Regions from separate parts of the Desulfovulcanus ferrireducens genome, predicted to be linked through region 2. Evidence: predicted binding sites of a transcription regulator. Region 2 holds the regulator's gene; each other region holds the start of a gene.
The links. The regulator sigma-54, encoded in region 2, starts transcription at its own class of promoters, with help from an activator protein. The targets are predictions, from matches to a motif close to CTGGCACGGNNNNTGCTT.
Positions count from the first base shown of each region.

Region 1: KFV02_RS00315 (NifB/NifX family molybdenum-iron cluster-binding protein) is a predicted target of sigma-54. The motif match lies at 2,342-2,359, and genes of this name have one in related genera.
Region 3: urtA (urea ABC transporter substrate-binding protein) is a predicted target of sigma-54. The motif match lies at 1,783-1,800, and genes of this name have one in related genera.
Region 4: KFV02_RS09000 (YeiH family protein) is a predicted target of sigma-54. The motif match lies at 1,768-1,785, and genes of this name have one in related genera.

Region 1 is NZ_JAGUQP010000001.1:65,254-68,862, forward strand. Features, by position in the region: gene KFV02_RS00300 (hypothetical protein) at 252-755, opposite strand; tRNA gene KFV02_RS00305 (tRNA-Glu) at 1,311-1,388, opposite strand; tRNA gene KFV02_RS00310 (tRNA-Gln) at 1,402-1,475, opposite strand; gene KFV02_RS00315 (NifB/NifX family molybdenum-iron cluster-binding protein) at 2,374-2,820, shown strand; gene KFV02_RS00320 (NifB/NifX family molybdenum-iron cluster-binding protein) at 2,789-3,148, shown strand; gene KFV02_RS00325 (DUF5320 domain-containing protein) at 3,262-3,558, shown strand.
Region 2 is NZ_JAGUQP010000012.1:9,621-13,229, forward strand. Features, by position in the region: gene lptB (LPS export ABC transporter ATP-binding protein) at 1-414, shown strand, start outside; gene rpoN (RNA polymerase factor sigma-54) at 582-2,033, shown strand; gene hpf (ribosome hibernation-promoting factor, HPF/YfiA family) at 2,187-2,732, shown strand; gene KFV02_RS05585 (PTS sugar transporter subunit IIA) at 2,737-3,186, shown strand; gene rapZ (RNase adapter RapZ) at 3,242-3,609, shown strand, end outside.
Region 3 is NZ_JAGUQP010000032.1:10,108-13,716, reverse strand. Features, by position in the region: gene urtB (urea ABC transporter permease subunit UrtB) at 1-247, opposite strand, end outside; gene urtA (urea ABC transporter substrate-binding protein) at 310-1,614, opposite strand; gene KFV02_RS10255 (MFS transporter) at 2,494-3,609, shown strand, end outside.
Region 4 is NZ_JAGUQP010000024.1:35,223-38,831, reverse strand. Features, by position in the region: gene KFV02_RS09005 (universal stress protein) at 1-258, opposite strand, end outside; gene KFV02_RS09000 (YeiH family protein) at 507-1,604, opposite strand; gene KFV02_RS08995 (sensor histidine kinase) at 2,902-3,609, shown strand, end outside.

The sequences.
Region 1 (3,609 bases), on a different contig from region 2:
CCGTTGTTTATGGCTGAAAAAAATCAAAACCATCTTAGAAAGTAACTCGAACTGGTGTCCAAGTTTATTGTTTTCATGGCCTTGTCCAAAAGTTTTTGAGAGATTTGGGGCCTTTTTCTGCTAGGCTTTACGATTGTGCCCAAGATTTTGTAACTGCCAGACCCCAACCTAATCGTAAAGATAATATCCTGACCGTTCTAACCACAAGTGTTCAGCAACTATAATCAAGTTGGATTGCCGTAACTGGCTGCTTACCGCCTAAAAGCATCATCATTAGGTTTTCTAATACGAATACCGTGTTTTTCCATATAAGAACGAAGTCTTGTAGCATGATTTTTGTCATCTTTATTCAACTTCTGAAAAATTTTAATAAGTTGTACATCTGTTTTTTTCTCCATGAAGCGCTGAAAATGGATTTCTCCAGCCGATTGTTCAAATTCAAGAGCTATATTAAAAGCTTCTTCTCTTGATGGAGGAGTGTCTAGACATTTTCTGGCAAGTGCAACTGCTTTTTTGTTAGCATCTCTCAGTTTTTGAAGTGATGAAGACAACAATTCTACAGGAAATTTGCCTATAGGCGCAAAACTCTCTTTCCCTGCCCGTATTAAGGCGGCATGGTTCTTTTCTTCGAGCACCAATTGCCACCAGAAATCAGCATCCTCTGGGAATGTAGCATGGAATATAGTATATAGTTTAGCAATGTTATGCTCAAGTTGAATGGATTCATCAATGAGAAGAGAAAATTCTTCTTGCATCTTACCTCCGTTTATGGTTGGAGACTCAGCCTTTTGAATTATATCCATGTTGAGTTAGTATATGGAAGCAATTTGGTTTTTTCGACCATCGGATAGATGTTTTATCAGCTGTTTGAGGTAACGAAGTTGTATTAGATTAGTTTGTCAAGGTGTCCGGAGTAGGTCAAGAGAGAAGTTTCTTTAGGAACCGGTTATTCTTTCAGCCTTATAAGGTAGAAGTCGTGGCCCATGTCATCCAGTACTGCATCAGTTATAAGTTGGATATTTGTAATGGCCATGCCAATTCGATAGGAGAAACAAAAAATCATGTGCAAATTCGTGTCACTTTTTGTCTTTAAAAATAGAAGGATAAAGAAGTTCTTTGTGGGGCAAGTTTGAGACACTAAAAGGGTGGAATTTAGAAAAATTTTGATAAAATTAATAAAAAAGGGCTTAGGTAAATTTTCCTAAGCCCTTTTATCGTTTTTTCTCTACTCTAAAAACGTAATTTGGCCCTTTTTTGGCCCTCCCGAAGGTTTTGATTTCGAGAGACTTTCATAAAGCCTTGATTTTATTTGGCGTCCCCAGGGGGATTTGAACCCCCGTTACCGGCGTGAAAGGCCGATGTCCTGGACCGGGCTAGACGATGGGGACGCATATATATTTATGGCTGGGGGACAAGGATTCGAACCTTGGTTAACGGGGCCAGAACCCGTCGTCCTGCCGCTAGACGATCCCCCAACGCAGAGACAGTATTTTTATTTTTATCCGTCTCGTATGTCAAGTAATTTTTTCATTTTTTTTGTCTAGGTGCAGGCAAATTGAGTTCATCCGTCAACCGGAGAAAGGGGTTAATAGATAAAGGGCTCGAAACTGTCAAGCAATTTTTAAAAAAAATGCCCTGGGTAAAAAAAATATTGGATGGGCTTTAAATAACTACATTAATTGATGCTCCGTGTTTGGTTTGTTTGAGCAGTAGTTCTGTTGAAGTCATGCACGTTTGCGACCCTAAAGCTTGAACTGGGTTTCTGTTCGTCGGCTCATAGTTTTGACTATGGTTATCTTACGGCAACTCCTTTGTTTTCAGTTTAGTGTTTGATGTTAAAGACTCTGCCTGCTAGGATGTCTCCTTGGGGTTGGCAGGCAAAGCGAGCCGCATCCAGGGCTAGCTCTACTCATGATACCAGTACAGGCTTTTTTAGTAGTTTAGAGTTAATTATATCAATAGATTGTGATCGGGTTTGTCAAATTTTGAAATCTGCTTTTCTTTGGCACTGACTCCTATCTACTTTTTTTGTAACAGGCCTTCAATTTTTTTAACTTTTAAAATAAATTTTTGTTTCTTGGTATGAGCTTTGAAGTTTTTGCGTTCCAAGACTGCGCCCTGAATTTTAAAAGAAATTAGGCAGGGTTCCGTCTCCGTGCCTCTACTCCCCCTAAATGTCGCGAGCTAAAAATATTTAAAAAACCTTTCGTCGTATGTTCGCCTTTCCAGAACATGGCGCAAAATTAGCCCGCCATTGTTTTTTGTTGGCGCAAAATTAGCCCATAATAATTTCTCTCAGACAGTCTGTTTTTTTATTATCCTGAAATTATTGAAAAAAAGTTTGGCACCAAAAGTGCTTAATTAAAGGACAGGATGATGAATGAGCATGAAGAAAAGACAATTTGCTTGGCCTGTTACGGTAAACGTCTCGCTGCTATTATAGATAGCGCCTCGGACTTGTTAGTATTTAAATTAAAAGATGATAAAATTTACCCCGCAGGCCATCTCTCCCTCCCGTTAGGAGATCTGCCTGGTATGGTCTCGCTACTGAAATCCTGCGGGGTAGACATTCTAATTTGTGGTGGAATTAGCGGTTGCACCATTCGTATACTACAAAATGTAGGTATTCTGGTCATCCCTTGGATTGCTGGAACAATTGAACAGGTTTTGTCTGCGCTTCAGAATAACAGGCTGGATAAGTTGACCATGCCAGGTTGCCGAAGTGTGGCGGGGGCGGGATGTCATTTTAGAAGAAGGCAGCAGAGGCAAGGAAAAGGAGGAGGTCGAAATGAAAATAGCTATAACTGCTCAAAGCAATAGTTTGGATGCACCTATGGACAGTAGATTTGGCCGTGCCCAGGGGTTTATTGTTTATGATCTGGATAAGGATGAATTTGAATATGTGTCAAATGATCAAAACTTGAATCTGCCACAGGGAGCTGGGATTCAGGCCGCCCAAAATGTTGCTCAGACAGGTGCAAAGGCTGTGATTACGGGCCATGTTGGCCCCAAGGCATTTTTGGCCTTGGAAAAGGGCGGTATTGATCTTTATCTGGTTGGATCTAAAACAGTAGCTCAGGCCATAGATGACTTTAGAAATGGTCGGTTAAACAAAGCCGAGGAAGCAGATAAGCCAGGGCACTGGTAATGTTGAATGTTGAATTAAAAGAAAGCAGGTGGCTGCATAGATACCTGTCTCTAATTCAGGGTCAACGTTCGACGTTTTCTTTCATTCAACATTAAAAAAAGGAGGTAATAAAAATGCCAGGATTTGATGGAACAGGACCAATTGGTCAAGGAGCAAAAACAGGTCGTGGTTTGGGCCGTTGTACCGGTTTTGGCGGTGGACTTGCTAGCAGAAGAGGACTCGGTTTGGCCAGAGGATTGGGCCGTGGTCGGGGACTCGGTTTTGGCCGCTGCAGGTTGGGGCGTGGATACGGATATGGTCCGGCGCTTATGAGTACTGAAGAAGAAAAAAATCTTATCAACTATAGAATAAACGCCCTTGAAAACCAACTTCAATATTTAAGAAAAAGACTAGACGAGATTAATGGCTAAGGGGTTTCTGGTTATGGGCAGGATATTTGTTGTCCTGCCCTTATGAGCTTG
Region 2 (3,609 bases):
GAATATACTCAACTAAGCGCTAGGGAGCAGGAACAAAAGGCCCGGCAACTGATGGAAGAGTTGGGTATTCAGAAGCTTGCAAGTCAAAAGGCCTCTTTTTTATCCGGTGGTGAGAGAAGAAGATTGGAGATAGCCCGGGCCCTGATCCAGGATCCTAAGTTTATGCTTCTTGATGAACCATTTGCAGGCATAGATCCCATAGCTGTTGATGACATCCAGAAAATAATTTTGCGTTTGAAAAAAAAGAACATTGGAGTACTTATTTCAGACCACAATGTGCGTGAGACCTTGCGTATTTGTGATCGGGCTTACTTAGTCTATGACGGGCAGGTAATTTTGAATGGAACCCCAGAGGAAATTATTGCTGATTCAAAGGCCCGAAGAGTCTATCTAGGAGAATCTTTTTGCCTGTAGGTTTTAAGTTGACTTTTTGTCATTTACACTAACTATTATCTTGGGTAGATTAACAGAAAGTAAACAATTCGTAGTTTGCGTATGAAATTTTGAATTTGAAAACGAGTATTACACTGCTATTCACTTAAACAAACAAATAATATTATCCATCGGTTACGCACGAGATTATGGCACTTGAGTTAAGACAGCAACTAAAGCTCTCTCAGCAGCTAGTCATGACACCGCAATTGCAGCAAGCAATTAAATTGTTGCAATTGTCCAGGGTGGAGCTTGTCGAGGTAGTTCAGAAGGAGCTATTGGAGAATCCCATGTTGGAAGAGGCAAATCATGAGGTTGCCTTGGAAGATGACAGTGAACTTTTAAAAAAGAACGACCAGCTGTCTGAACTCAATGTGGAAGAAAAGGAGTTGGTTAAAAACGCTGATTGGGAAGACTATCTAGGTCAATTTTCCAGCGCTTCCAAACAGGCTCTGGCTAGGGAAGTAGAGGTTCCAGAAGAAGTCCAGTCTCTTGAAGCAAGATATGCTACCAAGCCATCTCTGGAAGGTCACTTACTCTGGCAATTACACTTGTCTGACTTTACCGAAAAGGAAATGGAAATCGGGGAAGAAATAATTGGTAATCTTGATTCCAGGGGGTATCTGGCGGCTTCTGTTGAAGAAATAGCAGAGACACTAGGTGTGCAGATAAAACAGGTAGAAGAGGTGCTGAGACGTATTCAACAATTTGATCCTGTTGGAGTAGCAGCAAGAAGTCCACAGGAATGCCTGCTGGTGCAGTTGGAAGCGTATGGTGAAACAGATCCAATATTAGTTAGTTTGGTTAAAGATCATCTGGAAGACATTGAAAAGAGAAGGTTCGCTCCTTTACTGAAGAAATTTAAGATCAGTAAAGAGTTGATGAAGGAATACCTGGACTTGTTACAACGTTTGGATCCATATCCTGGATCGAGTTATGGTGGAGAAGATGTAGTTTATATTAGTCCGGATGTATTTGTATATAAGTATGAAGATGATTTTGTAATTGTTTTAAACGACGAAGGTCTGCCTAAACTACAGTTGAGCCCCTACTATACTGGAGATTTAAATTTAAGTCGCGGTAGGAAAAAGAGCAATATAAGCGCTGATGAAGAATATATGCAGGAAAAGATGCGTTCTGCCATGTGGTTGATGAAGAGTTTGCATCAAAGACAAAGTACCTTGTATAAGGTTATGGAGAGCATTGTCCGCTTTCAGCGTGATTTTTTTGAGCACGGAGTGAGTAAATTAAAGCCCCTTATTTTAAGAGATGTGGCTGAAGATATTAATATGCATGAATCTACAGTAAGCAGGATTACTACGAATAAGTATGTAGCTACTCCGCATGGTATTTTTGAACTAAAATTTTTCTTTAATAGTGGATTGTCCACAGATGATGGCAGTCAGGTAGGGTCTGAGAGTATAAAAGCAGCGATTAAGAAGATAATTGAGTCCGAAGATTCTAAAAAGCCTTTGAGCGATGAAGCTATTGCCAAAAAATTAAAAGAGGAGATTGATGTCAATATTGCCCGTCGGACAGTGGCCAAATATAGGGCAGCTTTAAATATCCCTTCTTCTTCGAGGCGGAAGAAAATTTTTTAGTAAGTGATGTAGTGTTTATAATACGTGCTTTATGGAATTTGTAGTTGATAGTCTTTATTGATGTGTCTACGAAAAAAAATTATTTTTATAATTTGATTGGACCCCGCCATAGCGGGATAAAAAACCCAATAAACACCAAAAGGGGGGCTATTTATGAAGATTAAGTTTAATTTCAAAAATTTTGAACCTTCTGAACATTTAAAAAAATATGCCCGGACAAGATTGGAAAAGATATCTAAATATATAATTGATAGTGAAAATGCGGAATTGCAAGTCAATCTGGAAGTGGAAAAGTTCAGGCATATTGCGGAAGTAATTTTGACTGGAAAAAATTTACACATCTCCGCTAATGAAGAAAGCGAAGATATGTATTCAAGTATAGATTTAATAGTAGATAAAGTTGAAGCTCAGGTCAAAAAAATTAGGGACAAAGAAAAGGACAGACATAAAAAGAAAAAAGGAAAGTCTGTCCGTATGGATGTCATTAGTTTCAGCCAGAGTGAATCCGGTCAAAAAGAACCTGTTATTGTTCAGACAGATCAGTACGAGCCAAAACCAATGTCAGTTGAAGAAGCAGCAATGCAACTGGATACTTTAAACTATGATTTTTTAGTTTTTCTTAATGCAGACACAGAAAGAGTAAATGTTATTTATAGACGGAAAAATGGTGATTTTGGCCTAATTGATCCAGGGATTTAAAGAAATGAAGTTAGTTCATTACTTAGATGAGGACTTAATCATTCCAAGCCTTACAGCCAGGACTAAATCTGAGGTCCTGGCTGAACTTATATCTCCATTGGCGGCCAAATTTACTTTTATTGATAAAGCTCATGTACATGAAGTCTTACTTGACCGAGAGAAATTGGGCACCACGGGGATAGGAGACGGGGTTGCTATTCCCCACGGCAAACTGGAAGATCTCGAGGATGTACTTTTGGTTGCCGGTCGAAGTCTTGAAGGGGTTGACTTTGATGCCCTAGACCATAAACCAGTACATATCTTTTTTATGTTACTTGCTCCGGAAAAGAGCGCAGGCAAGCATCTTAAGGTTCTGGCTTTTGTGTCCAGACTTCTTCAGGACGTCACTTTTAAGGAGTCTTTTTTAGGAGCAAAGGACAAGCAGGAGCTATGGAGTTTTTTAAGTTCTGTTTAATCTATTGTAGAGATTAAGGTTCAGAAAATCAAAGCTCAGAAACCAGATTAGCACATTGTCAAAAAATAGAAATTTTCCAATTATAATTATTACCGGTTTATCAGGGGCAGGGAAGAGTACAGTTTTAAAGGTTTTCGAAGACCTCGGATTTTTTAGTATTGACGGTCTGCCTGTCAGCCTGGTTCGATCATTAATCGACCTCTTTGTTAAAGAAAATCCCAAGGATTACCGAGGGCTGGCATTAGGCATGGATTTGCGTCAGCAGGATTTTATCCAGCAGTGGGCAACGGTCAGGGATAGCTTGCAAAAAGATTGTCCTGCCTGGCAGTCGCATATGCTAATTTTTTTAGAAGCATCTATTCCGGTTCTCGTTCGTCGCTATGCCACTACCAGACGGCCACATCCGCTGGCGGGGCAAAATCT
Region 3 (3,609 bases), on a different contig from region 2:
CATTGGCATCGGCACGTAATTTTCTTTCTTGTAATGCTTCAAGAGCAGGGATTGCCGCAGGATCACCTATTTGCCCCAGCTTCTTGACTGACTTAATAATTTTTTTACGACTCTTTGCCCCAAGTCCTGCCAATGCCTGAGAAAGTTCCATATTGGTAGAGGGAGCGGCATTGACGTTGACGGCAAAGAGCTGAAGCAACAGTCCTATAAGGATGATAACTATGGTAGTATTTTTATAGTACTTCATGGCTTTTAGTTTAACCTGTCCCCTTTGGTGTGAAGGGGACAGGTCTCGTTTACTCCCTGATTTTATTTGTATTTTGGCTTTTCACAGTTGCCGCACACCCAGGGGTAAGTCCAATCAGCTACCTTCTTGGCGCTGTCCGGGATATAACGGCTCCAGGGTTCAGCACGAATTGGTCCAGGTGTCTGCCAAACTATGTCAAACTGTCCATCTTCCCTGATTTCGCCAATAAAGACAGGCTTGTGCAAGTGATGGTTTTTGGGATCCATCCTGATTTCGTATCCGGAGGGAGCTTTGAATTTCTGGTAACCCATGGCCTGACGGACCGCATCTACGTCAGTAGTTCCGGCCTGGCGCACGGCCTGAGCCCACATGTTGATACCAATGTAAGTGGCTTCCATTGGGTCATTGGTTACCCGCTTGTCTCCACCGGGGAGATTGTGTTTTTTTACATAAGCCTTCCATTTCTTGATGAACTCTTTGTTTTCTTTGGAATCAATGGACATGAAGTAGTTCCATGCAGCCAGATGACCGACCAGAGGTTTGGTATCAATACCACGCAATTCTTCCTCTCCAACTGAAAAAGCTATTACAGGAATATCTTCGGCCTTGATTCCCTGGTTGGCCAATTCTTTGTAGAAAGGTACGTTAGAGTCACCATTGATGGTGGAGATTACAGCTGTTGGTTTGGCAGCAGCAAACTTTTTAATTTTAGCAACGATAGTCTGATAGTCGCTGTGTCCAAAAGGAGTGTACATCTCCAGAATATCTTCATCGCTTATGCCTTTAGAATGCAGGAAAGCCCGCAAGATTTTGTTAGTGGTGCGAGGATACACATAGTCAGTACCTAAAAGAACAAATCTTTTTGCCCCACCGCCATCTTCACTCATAAGATATTCAACAGCCGGAATAGCCTGCTGATTTGGAGCGGCACCTGTGTAAAAGACATTATAGGAACATTCCTCACCTTCGTACTGAACTGGGTAGAAAAGGAGACCATTCAGCTCTTCAAACACTGGCAAAACAGATTTTCTAGACACAGATGTCCAACAGCCAAAGACAACGGCTACTTTGTGTTTCTCTAGCAGCTCTCTTGCTTTTTCTGCAAAAAGAGGCCAGTTTGAAGCGGGATCGACCACGATGGGTTCAATCTTCTTGCCAAGCAACCCACCGTTCTGGTTGATTTCCTCAATGGCCATTAGTGCCACATCTTTTAAAGATGTTTCACTAATGGCCATAGTTCCAGACAATGAATGCAGTATTCCTACCTTAATAGTGTCCTCTTTTGCGTGGGCCATTTTGGGCACTCCCCACACAATCGAGACAGCTAAAATTGTACACAAACAAAAAAGCCACAGCTTTTGTCTCATTATTTTTTCTCCTTAAAAAAGTTGAAGTTTGTTTAACCCCTGACCTCTAACCACTAGCCATAAATACAAAAGTAAAAGCGCAAAACATTGGGCATGTGCGCACATTTTGCCCAGGCCTGGTTTTTAAGTGGAGACTCCAAGCTCAGCGCTTAAAAACTAAACATACTCAATCAATATGTGTGCCAGCTATTCTGGCAGGCGACTATAGAGGTTAACTATATGTAATGATTGATTTTATGTTAAAATGAAAGGCGGGGGTGATTTGACATAATTGTAAAGCAAATAGAGTGGTTTTGACAAACTTGTTAATCCAGGAGTATCTTTTTTTTATTAAACATTTTAACAGGTTAGGTTGTGTGCGATTTTTAGTCCACATCCAATAGAGCTTGAAGTTAAAGTTGCAAAATTGTAAAAAATAAAGTTTTGCACAGGCGATAGTCGCTTCTCGTATAAAGAAATAATATTGGCAGATTGTGGCAAGTTGATAACTATAAGAAATATCAATAATTATACAAGATTGTAATTAATTACAAAAATGTGAAAAAAAACGTTTCTAGCTAATCATTTCTTATCAAAAATTTACAATAAGGTTTTTTGGCTAGGAGGCTTCAGGCTTAAGGGGTAAGCGTAGCTAATGGTGGCAATGTTACCCTTGGAGAAATGACGTTTATAATTGATTGTTGGTTTTGTTTCGGTGATCAGTAAAAAATGTTTCATTAGGCATAAGAAGAGCTAAAATTAAAATAGCGACAGAGAGTAATAGGCCTGCAGCGCAAGATTCTATAACGAGAATCTCAAGAATGATTGTAAAACCTTTCTTATAAAAATAAAAACGACCTATGCTAGCTAATGTATCCGTACATCGAACAAGGACTGAAAATGAGCAGACTAAAACACAAAGGGCGCTGGAAAGAGACATTATCCGGTAATGTGTTGGCTTTGGGTATCGTCAGTTTTTTTACGGATATAGCCAGCGAGATGATCCAACCGTTTTTGCCAGTCTTTTTTGCCGGACTGATGCCAGCTACAACAGCGGTTATCTATATAGGCCTCATGGACGGCCTTGCCGAAAGTGCTTCCAGCCTGCTGAAAATTTATTCGGGGAGGTTGAGTGATGCACTTGGAAAGCGCAAGTCCCTGGCTCTGCTGGGGTATAGCATTTCCAGCTTAGCCAGACCGTTAGTGGCCTGGGCTGGTACAGGCTGGCATGTTGTTGCGTTGCGGTTCATTGAACGGGCCGGCAAGGGAATCCGCACCTCTCCACGCGATGCGTTGATCAGCGATTCGGTCGATATGGATGTTCGTGGGTTTGCATTTAGTTTCCATAGACTGATGGATCACGGTGGAGCTGTGACCGGTTCCCTCGCTGCAGCTCTTTTTCTCTATATGGTTTTGGGTACTTCTTTACTCTGGCAGAAAGGTGGCGGGGCCACAACCGGGAAGGAAATGCAAGCCCTGCGCAGCTTGTTTGCTTTCGCCCTGGTCCCAGGTCTTGGGGCTACGTTGATCTTATGGCGGTGGGTCCGGGAGGCGCCTCGTCATAGGGTATCAGACGATCGTAAAGCTCAATCTACCCAACATGCTAAGTCGAGGGTCTTGCCTCCAAAATTTTTCGTATTCCTTGTTTCCATGACATTGTTTACTTTAGGTAATAGTTCTGATCTCTTCTTGGTATTCTATGCTCAAACCAAGTTCGGTCTTGGGCTCGGATATGTTATCGCTCTTTGGGCGTCGTTACACCTTTCAAAAATAGCGTTCAGTCTTCCCGGAGGACACCTTTCCGATAGGAAGGGACGTCGGCCAGCAATCATTTGCGGCTGGATGATATACATCCTTGTATACCTTGCCATGCCTTTTGCCCGGTCTTTATGGGTGGTCTGGGTTTTGATCCTTGTTTACGGAGCTTATTATGGTATGACAGAAGGTGCGGAACGGGCATTGGTGGCGGACTTTGTGCCCGTGGTCCAGCGAGGGAAAGCATACGGCCTGTATCAT
Region 4 (3,609 bases), on a different contig from region 2:
TTCTTTTGCCTTTTCATTAAATTCGTAGATAGCCTGCTGGGCTGCGGATGCGCGTTCTGAAAGGACGTAAGATACAAATTGCTCTTTGGTCGTCCCTGGGACCAGCTGGTCAACGTAGCCGTAGTGGCATAACTTGTCGTCCATGACGTGTACGACAGTCAGTTGGGCGCCGCTGGTCTTGACAAGGTAGAGGGCATAGTCCTCTGCTTTTTTCGATGCCTTGGAGCCATTCGTTGCAAGAAGTATCTTTTTAAACATAAAATAGTCTCCTTAAAAAAAGTAGGGGTAGAAAATTCTACCCCTGTTATTATAAATTTAAGATTCAGACAGGTTGTTTATTTGAGCAGGGCGGCCAGGAGAACCATTGCTACGCCCAAAACGATTACAACCAAGTCCTGTTTTCGCGACTTTGACAGTCCTTTTTTAGATTTTTCGCTCATCTAAATTAACCTCCTTTCTGTAATCTTTTTTTGTTACCAGTACTCGACCTAGCAAGGACTGCCTCTTTAATTCATGAAGGTTAGAACTACCAGCAAAGCTAAAGCGGCTTTGGTGCCTGCGACAAGAAACCCTAAAACGAAACCGGATAATCCGGCAGCTTTCAGGTCGGCGAGCCTGGTAGTCAGGCCGATACTTGCAAAACCGAGGAGAAAGGCCCAGTTCATGAAAACCTTGGCCTGATGGATTTCAGGTTTGCTAAAAAGTCCCATGGTATTGAGCATGACAACAAAGAGGAAGCCGAGTACAAAGACGGGGAACTTGTCCACAATAATCTTGAATTTATTAACATTCACTTGCTCTTTGGCAATTTCGGCCTCTTGGCTTGCAGCCATGATAGCAAGGAGAAGAACAACAAACGGTAGGAATATTACTCTACCGATATTGTAGATACCAGCGATTAATCCTGCCTGTTCGCTATATCCGAATCCGGCAGCCAGAACCTGTGCTGAGTTTACAATACCAACACCGCAGAAGGCACCATACTGGGCATCGCTGAGATTGAGCAACTTGCCGATGGGCGGGAAAACCAGCAGAGCCAGAAGACCAAACATGAGTACTACGGCAATCGAATAGGCCATGTCTTGGTTTTTTGCTCTAACAGCCGGTGCAATAGCAATTGTTGCTGAAACGCCGCAAACGGAAAGGCCAGAAGCTAGACATGCTCCCAAAGCAGTTGGTAAGTTCAGCTTTTTGGCTACCCACATCATGACGATAGCTGTCCCAAAGAGGAAGATACTGATGTACAGGAGTGCCTGACCACCTACTGTTAGCAGGCCGCTTAGAGAATATTTGGCACCCATTATAACAATGCCTGTCTTGGTCAAAATTGTGGAAAATCTCAGACCTGGCTCAAATCTTTTAGGAACACCAACGGTGTTTTTAATCAGTATCCCAAACAAGATAGCAAGAATGAAGTCCTTTAAAGACAGGTAAGTCTTAAAAAGCGGATACTGGCGCAGATAGGGTGCGATAACGTATGCTGCAACAGCTACAGCAATAACAAGAATAGCTCCAGGAATGCTATCTATGAATTCCTGGGCAAAAGATTTAGGTTTCTCCACGGACACTTCGTGTGCCACACCTGCCCCTACTTCTTGTGACATATCTACCTCCAAATTTTAAAATGTTAATTGGGTTTCTTTGGCATTAAGCCTTTCTACTGTGGATTAGCCTCTCCTCCTGCTTCTTCAGTCACGCACAACCAGTGGCTGAAGGTGATTTATGGCGTTTGGCAAACGGTATTAAGACGTCGGTCGCGGCCACCAGAAGCAAGGAAGGTGCCAAAGTTTATTTGAGGCGGGGATTGGGGGAGACTGGTGGAGAGGAGATTTTTTAGACGTTTGGTCTAAACTGATTTTTAAAGGAATGATTTTTAAATAGGCTGTAAAAACAGGATGTTATATGTAAATTTTTCCCCATTTTTATCCTTGTAAGTTTTAAGTTGGCAGGAGAATTCAATCGTTGAACGGGTAGGGTTTTCTGAGACTTGTCTTTTATTGCGCAGGTTAGATGTTCCTTTTCTGGAACAATGTTAAATTTTGTGTTCCCAAATGGGAACATGATTAATGATTTTATTCTCATTATCCTATAGAATCTATGGCCGAACCCCATTTTGACTACCAGATTAGAAATCCTGGTTTCTTGAAAGCCTTGCAAAGGGCTGGGTAAGCCATCTTGAGCTTAGCTTGCGGAAAGCAGAGCATCGGGGTGACAAAGCTAAATATCCGGGACTATTTGCCATAACTATCTATAGTTTAAATTGAGCGATTTTTTGCAGTTCAAACTTTGAGATTGCTTCGCTACACTTTGTTCCACTCGCAATGACAGGAGCGAGTTCGTCATTGCGAGGGCAGCGAAGCTGTCCGTGGCAATCTCACCCATTGAGTGAAAATCGCTAAAAACTTTGGTATGATGCAACTGCAAAAATTAAAAATTTACAATTTTGACAAAAAACAACCTATAACCTGTTTAAATAATTCAACATTCATAATTCAAAATTCAACATTGCCTGCAAAAAAGTCCCTTTTGGCAGGCGCATCAGGTATAATTAAAAGAAAATTCGTTTATCCAAAACATTCGGGAGCGTCAGTGACCGAATGATCTCCTAACGTAGAGAACGAGATTTTTCGCTTTGCTCAGAATGACGAAACCAGAACAGCTCGCAGATGCATCCATGAGCTCCAATAAGCTTGTAAATATCTGGTTGGACGCAATTGCAAAAGTAGTTTTTATAAATTTTCAATAGAATTTTCACAATGCAACATGTTGAAATAACTAAAAACTCAAAATCCATAATTACAAACTCCATGCAAAAATGCTAATTTTTGCATATCCATCCGGTCGTGAAAAATAGAATAATTAAAATGGACATTTACATAATTTTGCGGCAGACAAAAAAAGATGGCTATTAGTAAATTAAAAATAACTTTCCATTCTAAACACATTCTTCCTCTGCTCATCTCCGGAGCAGGAATCCTGGTTTTGTGGATAGCCACGGCCATTCATCTTTTTTTCATTCACACTCAGCTTAAAGAACATTTACGCCAGGAAGCTGAGCAGGCCCTGTCTTTTGTCCGTCTTCGGCTAGTAGGTCATATAGAAACAGTTGGTCTCATTCCAGATCCCCCCGCGTACCTTAAAAATCTTTCTTGGTTGGTGGATGAATTTCAAAGTCAGCCTCTCCTCTATGGAGTTTTAGTATGGCAGGAAGAACGATTCTTTTTAAATAGCTTTCCTCAGGCGAGACTCCCTGAAAAAGATCTTCTTTTGTCTTGCGGTCAAGGGGTTGAAAAGGACTCCATTTACTACGTGTGTCAGCCTTTTAAAGAATGGCCCCAGCCTGGAGTAAATATTTTAGTGGGTATTGATGTCGGTTTTGGGAGAGTTATGTGGATGGAAGGATTATGGCATGGTGTGATTACAGCCACAGGCGGCAGCTTGATTATGCTTGTTCTTGGAATTTTTCTTCAGAGATTAAGTCGCAGGCAGGAAGAGCTCAGTAAGCAGCTTGTAGACGCTGAAAAGCTGGCCGCCGTGGGAAGGCTGACCTCTATGCTTGCACATGAGGTACGCAATCCTCTGAATTCTTTGAGTATGGGCCTGCAATAT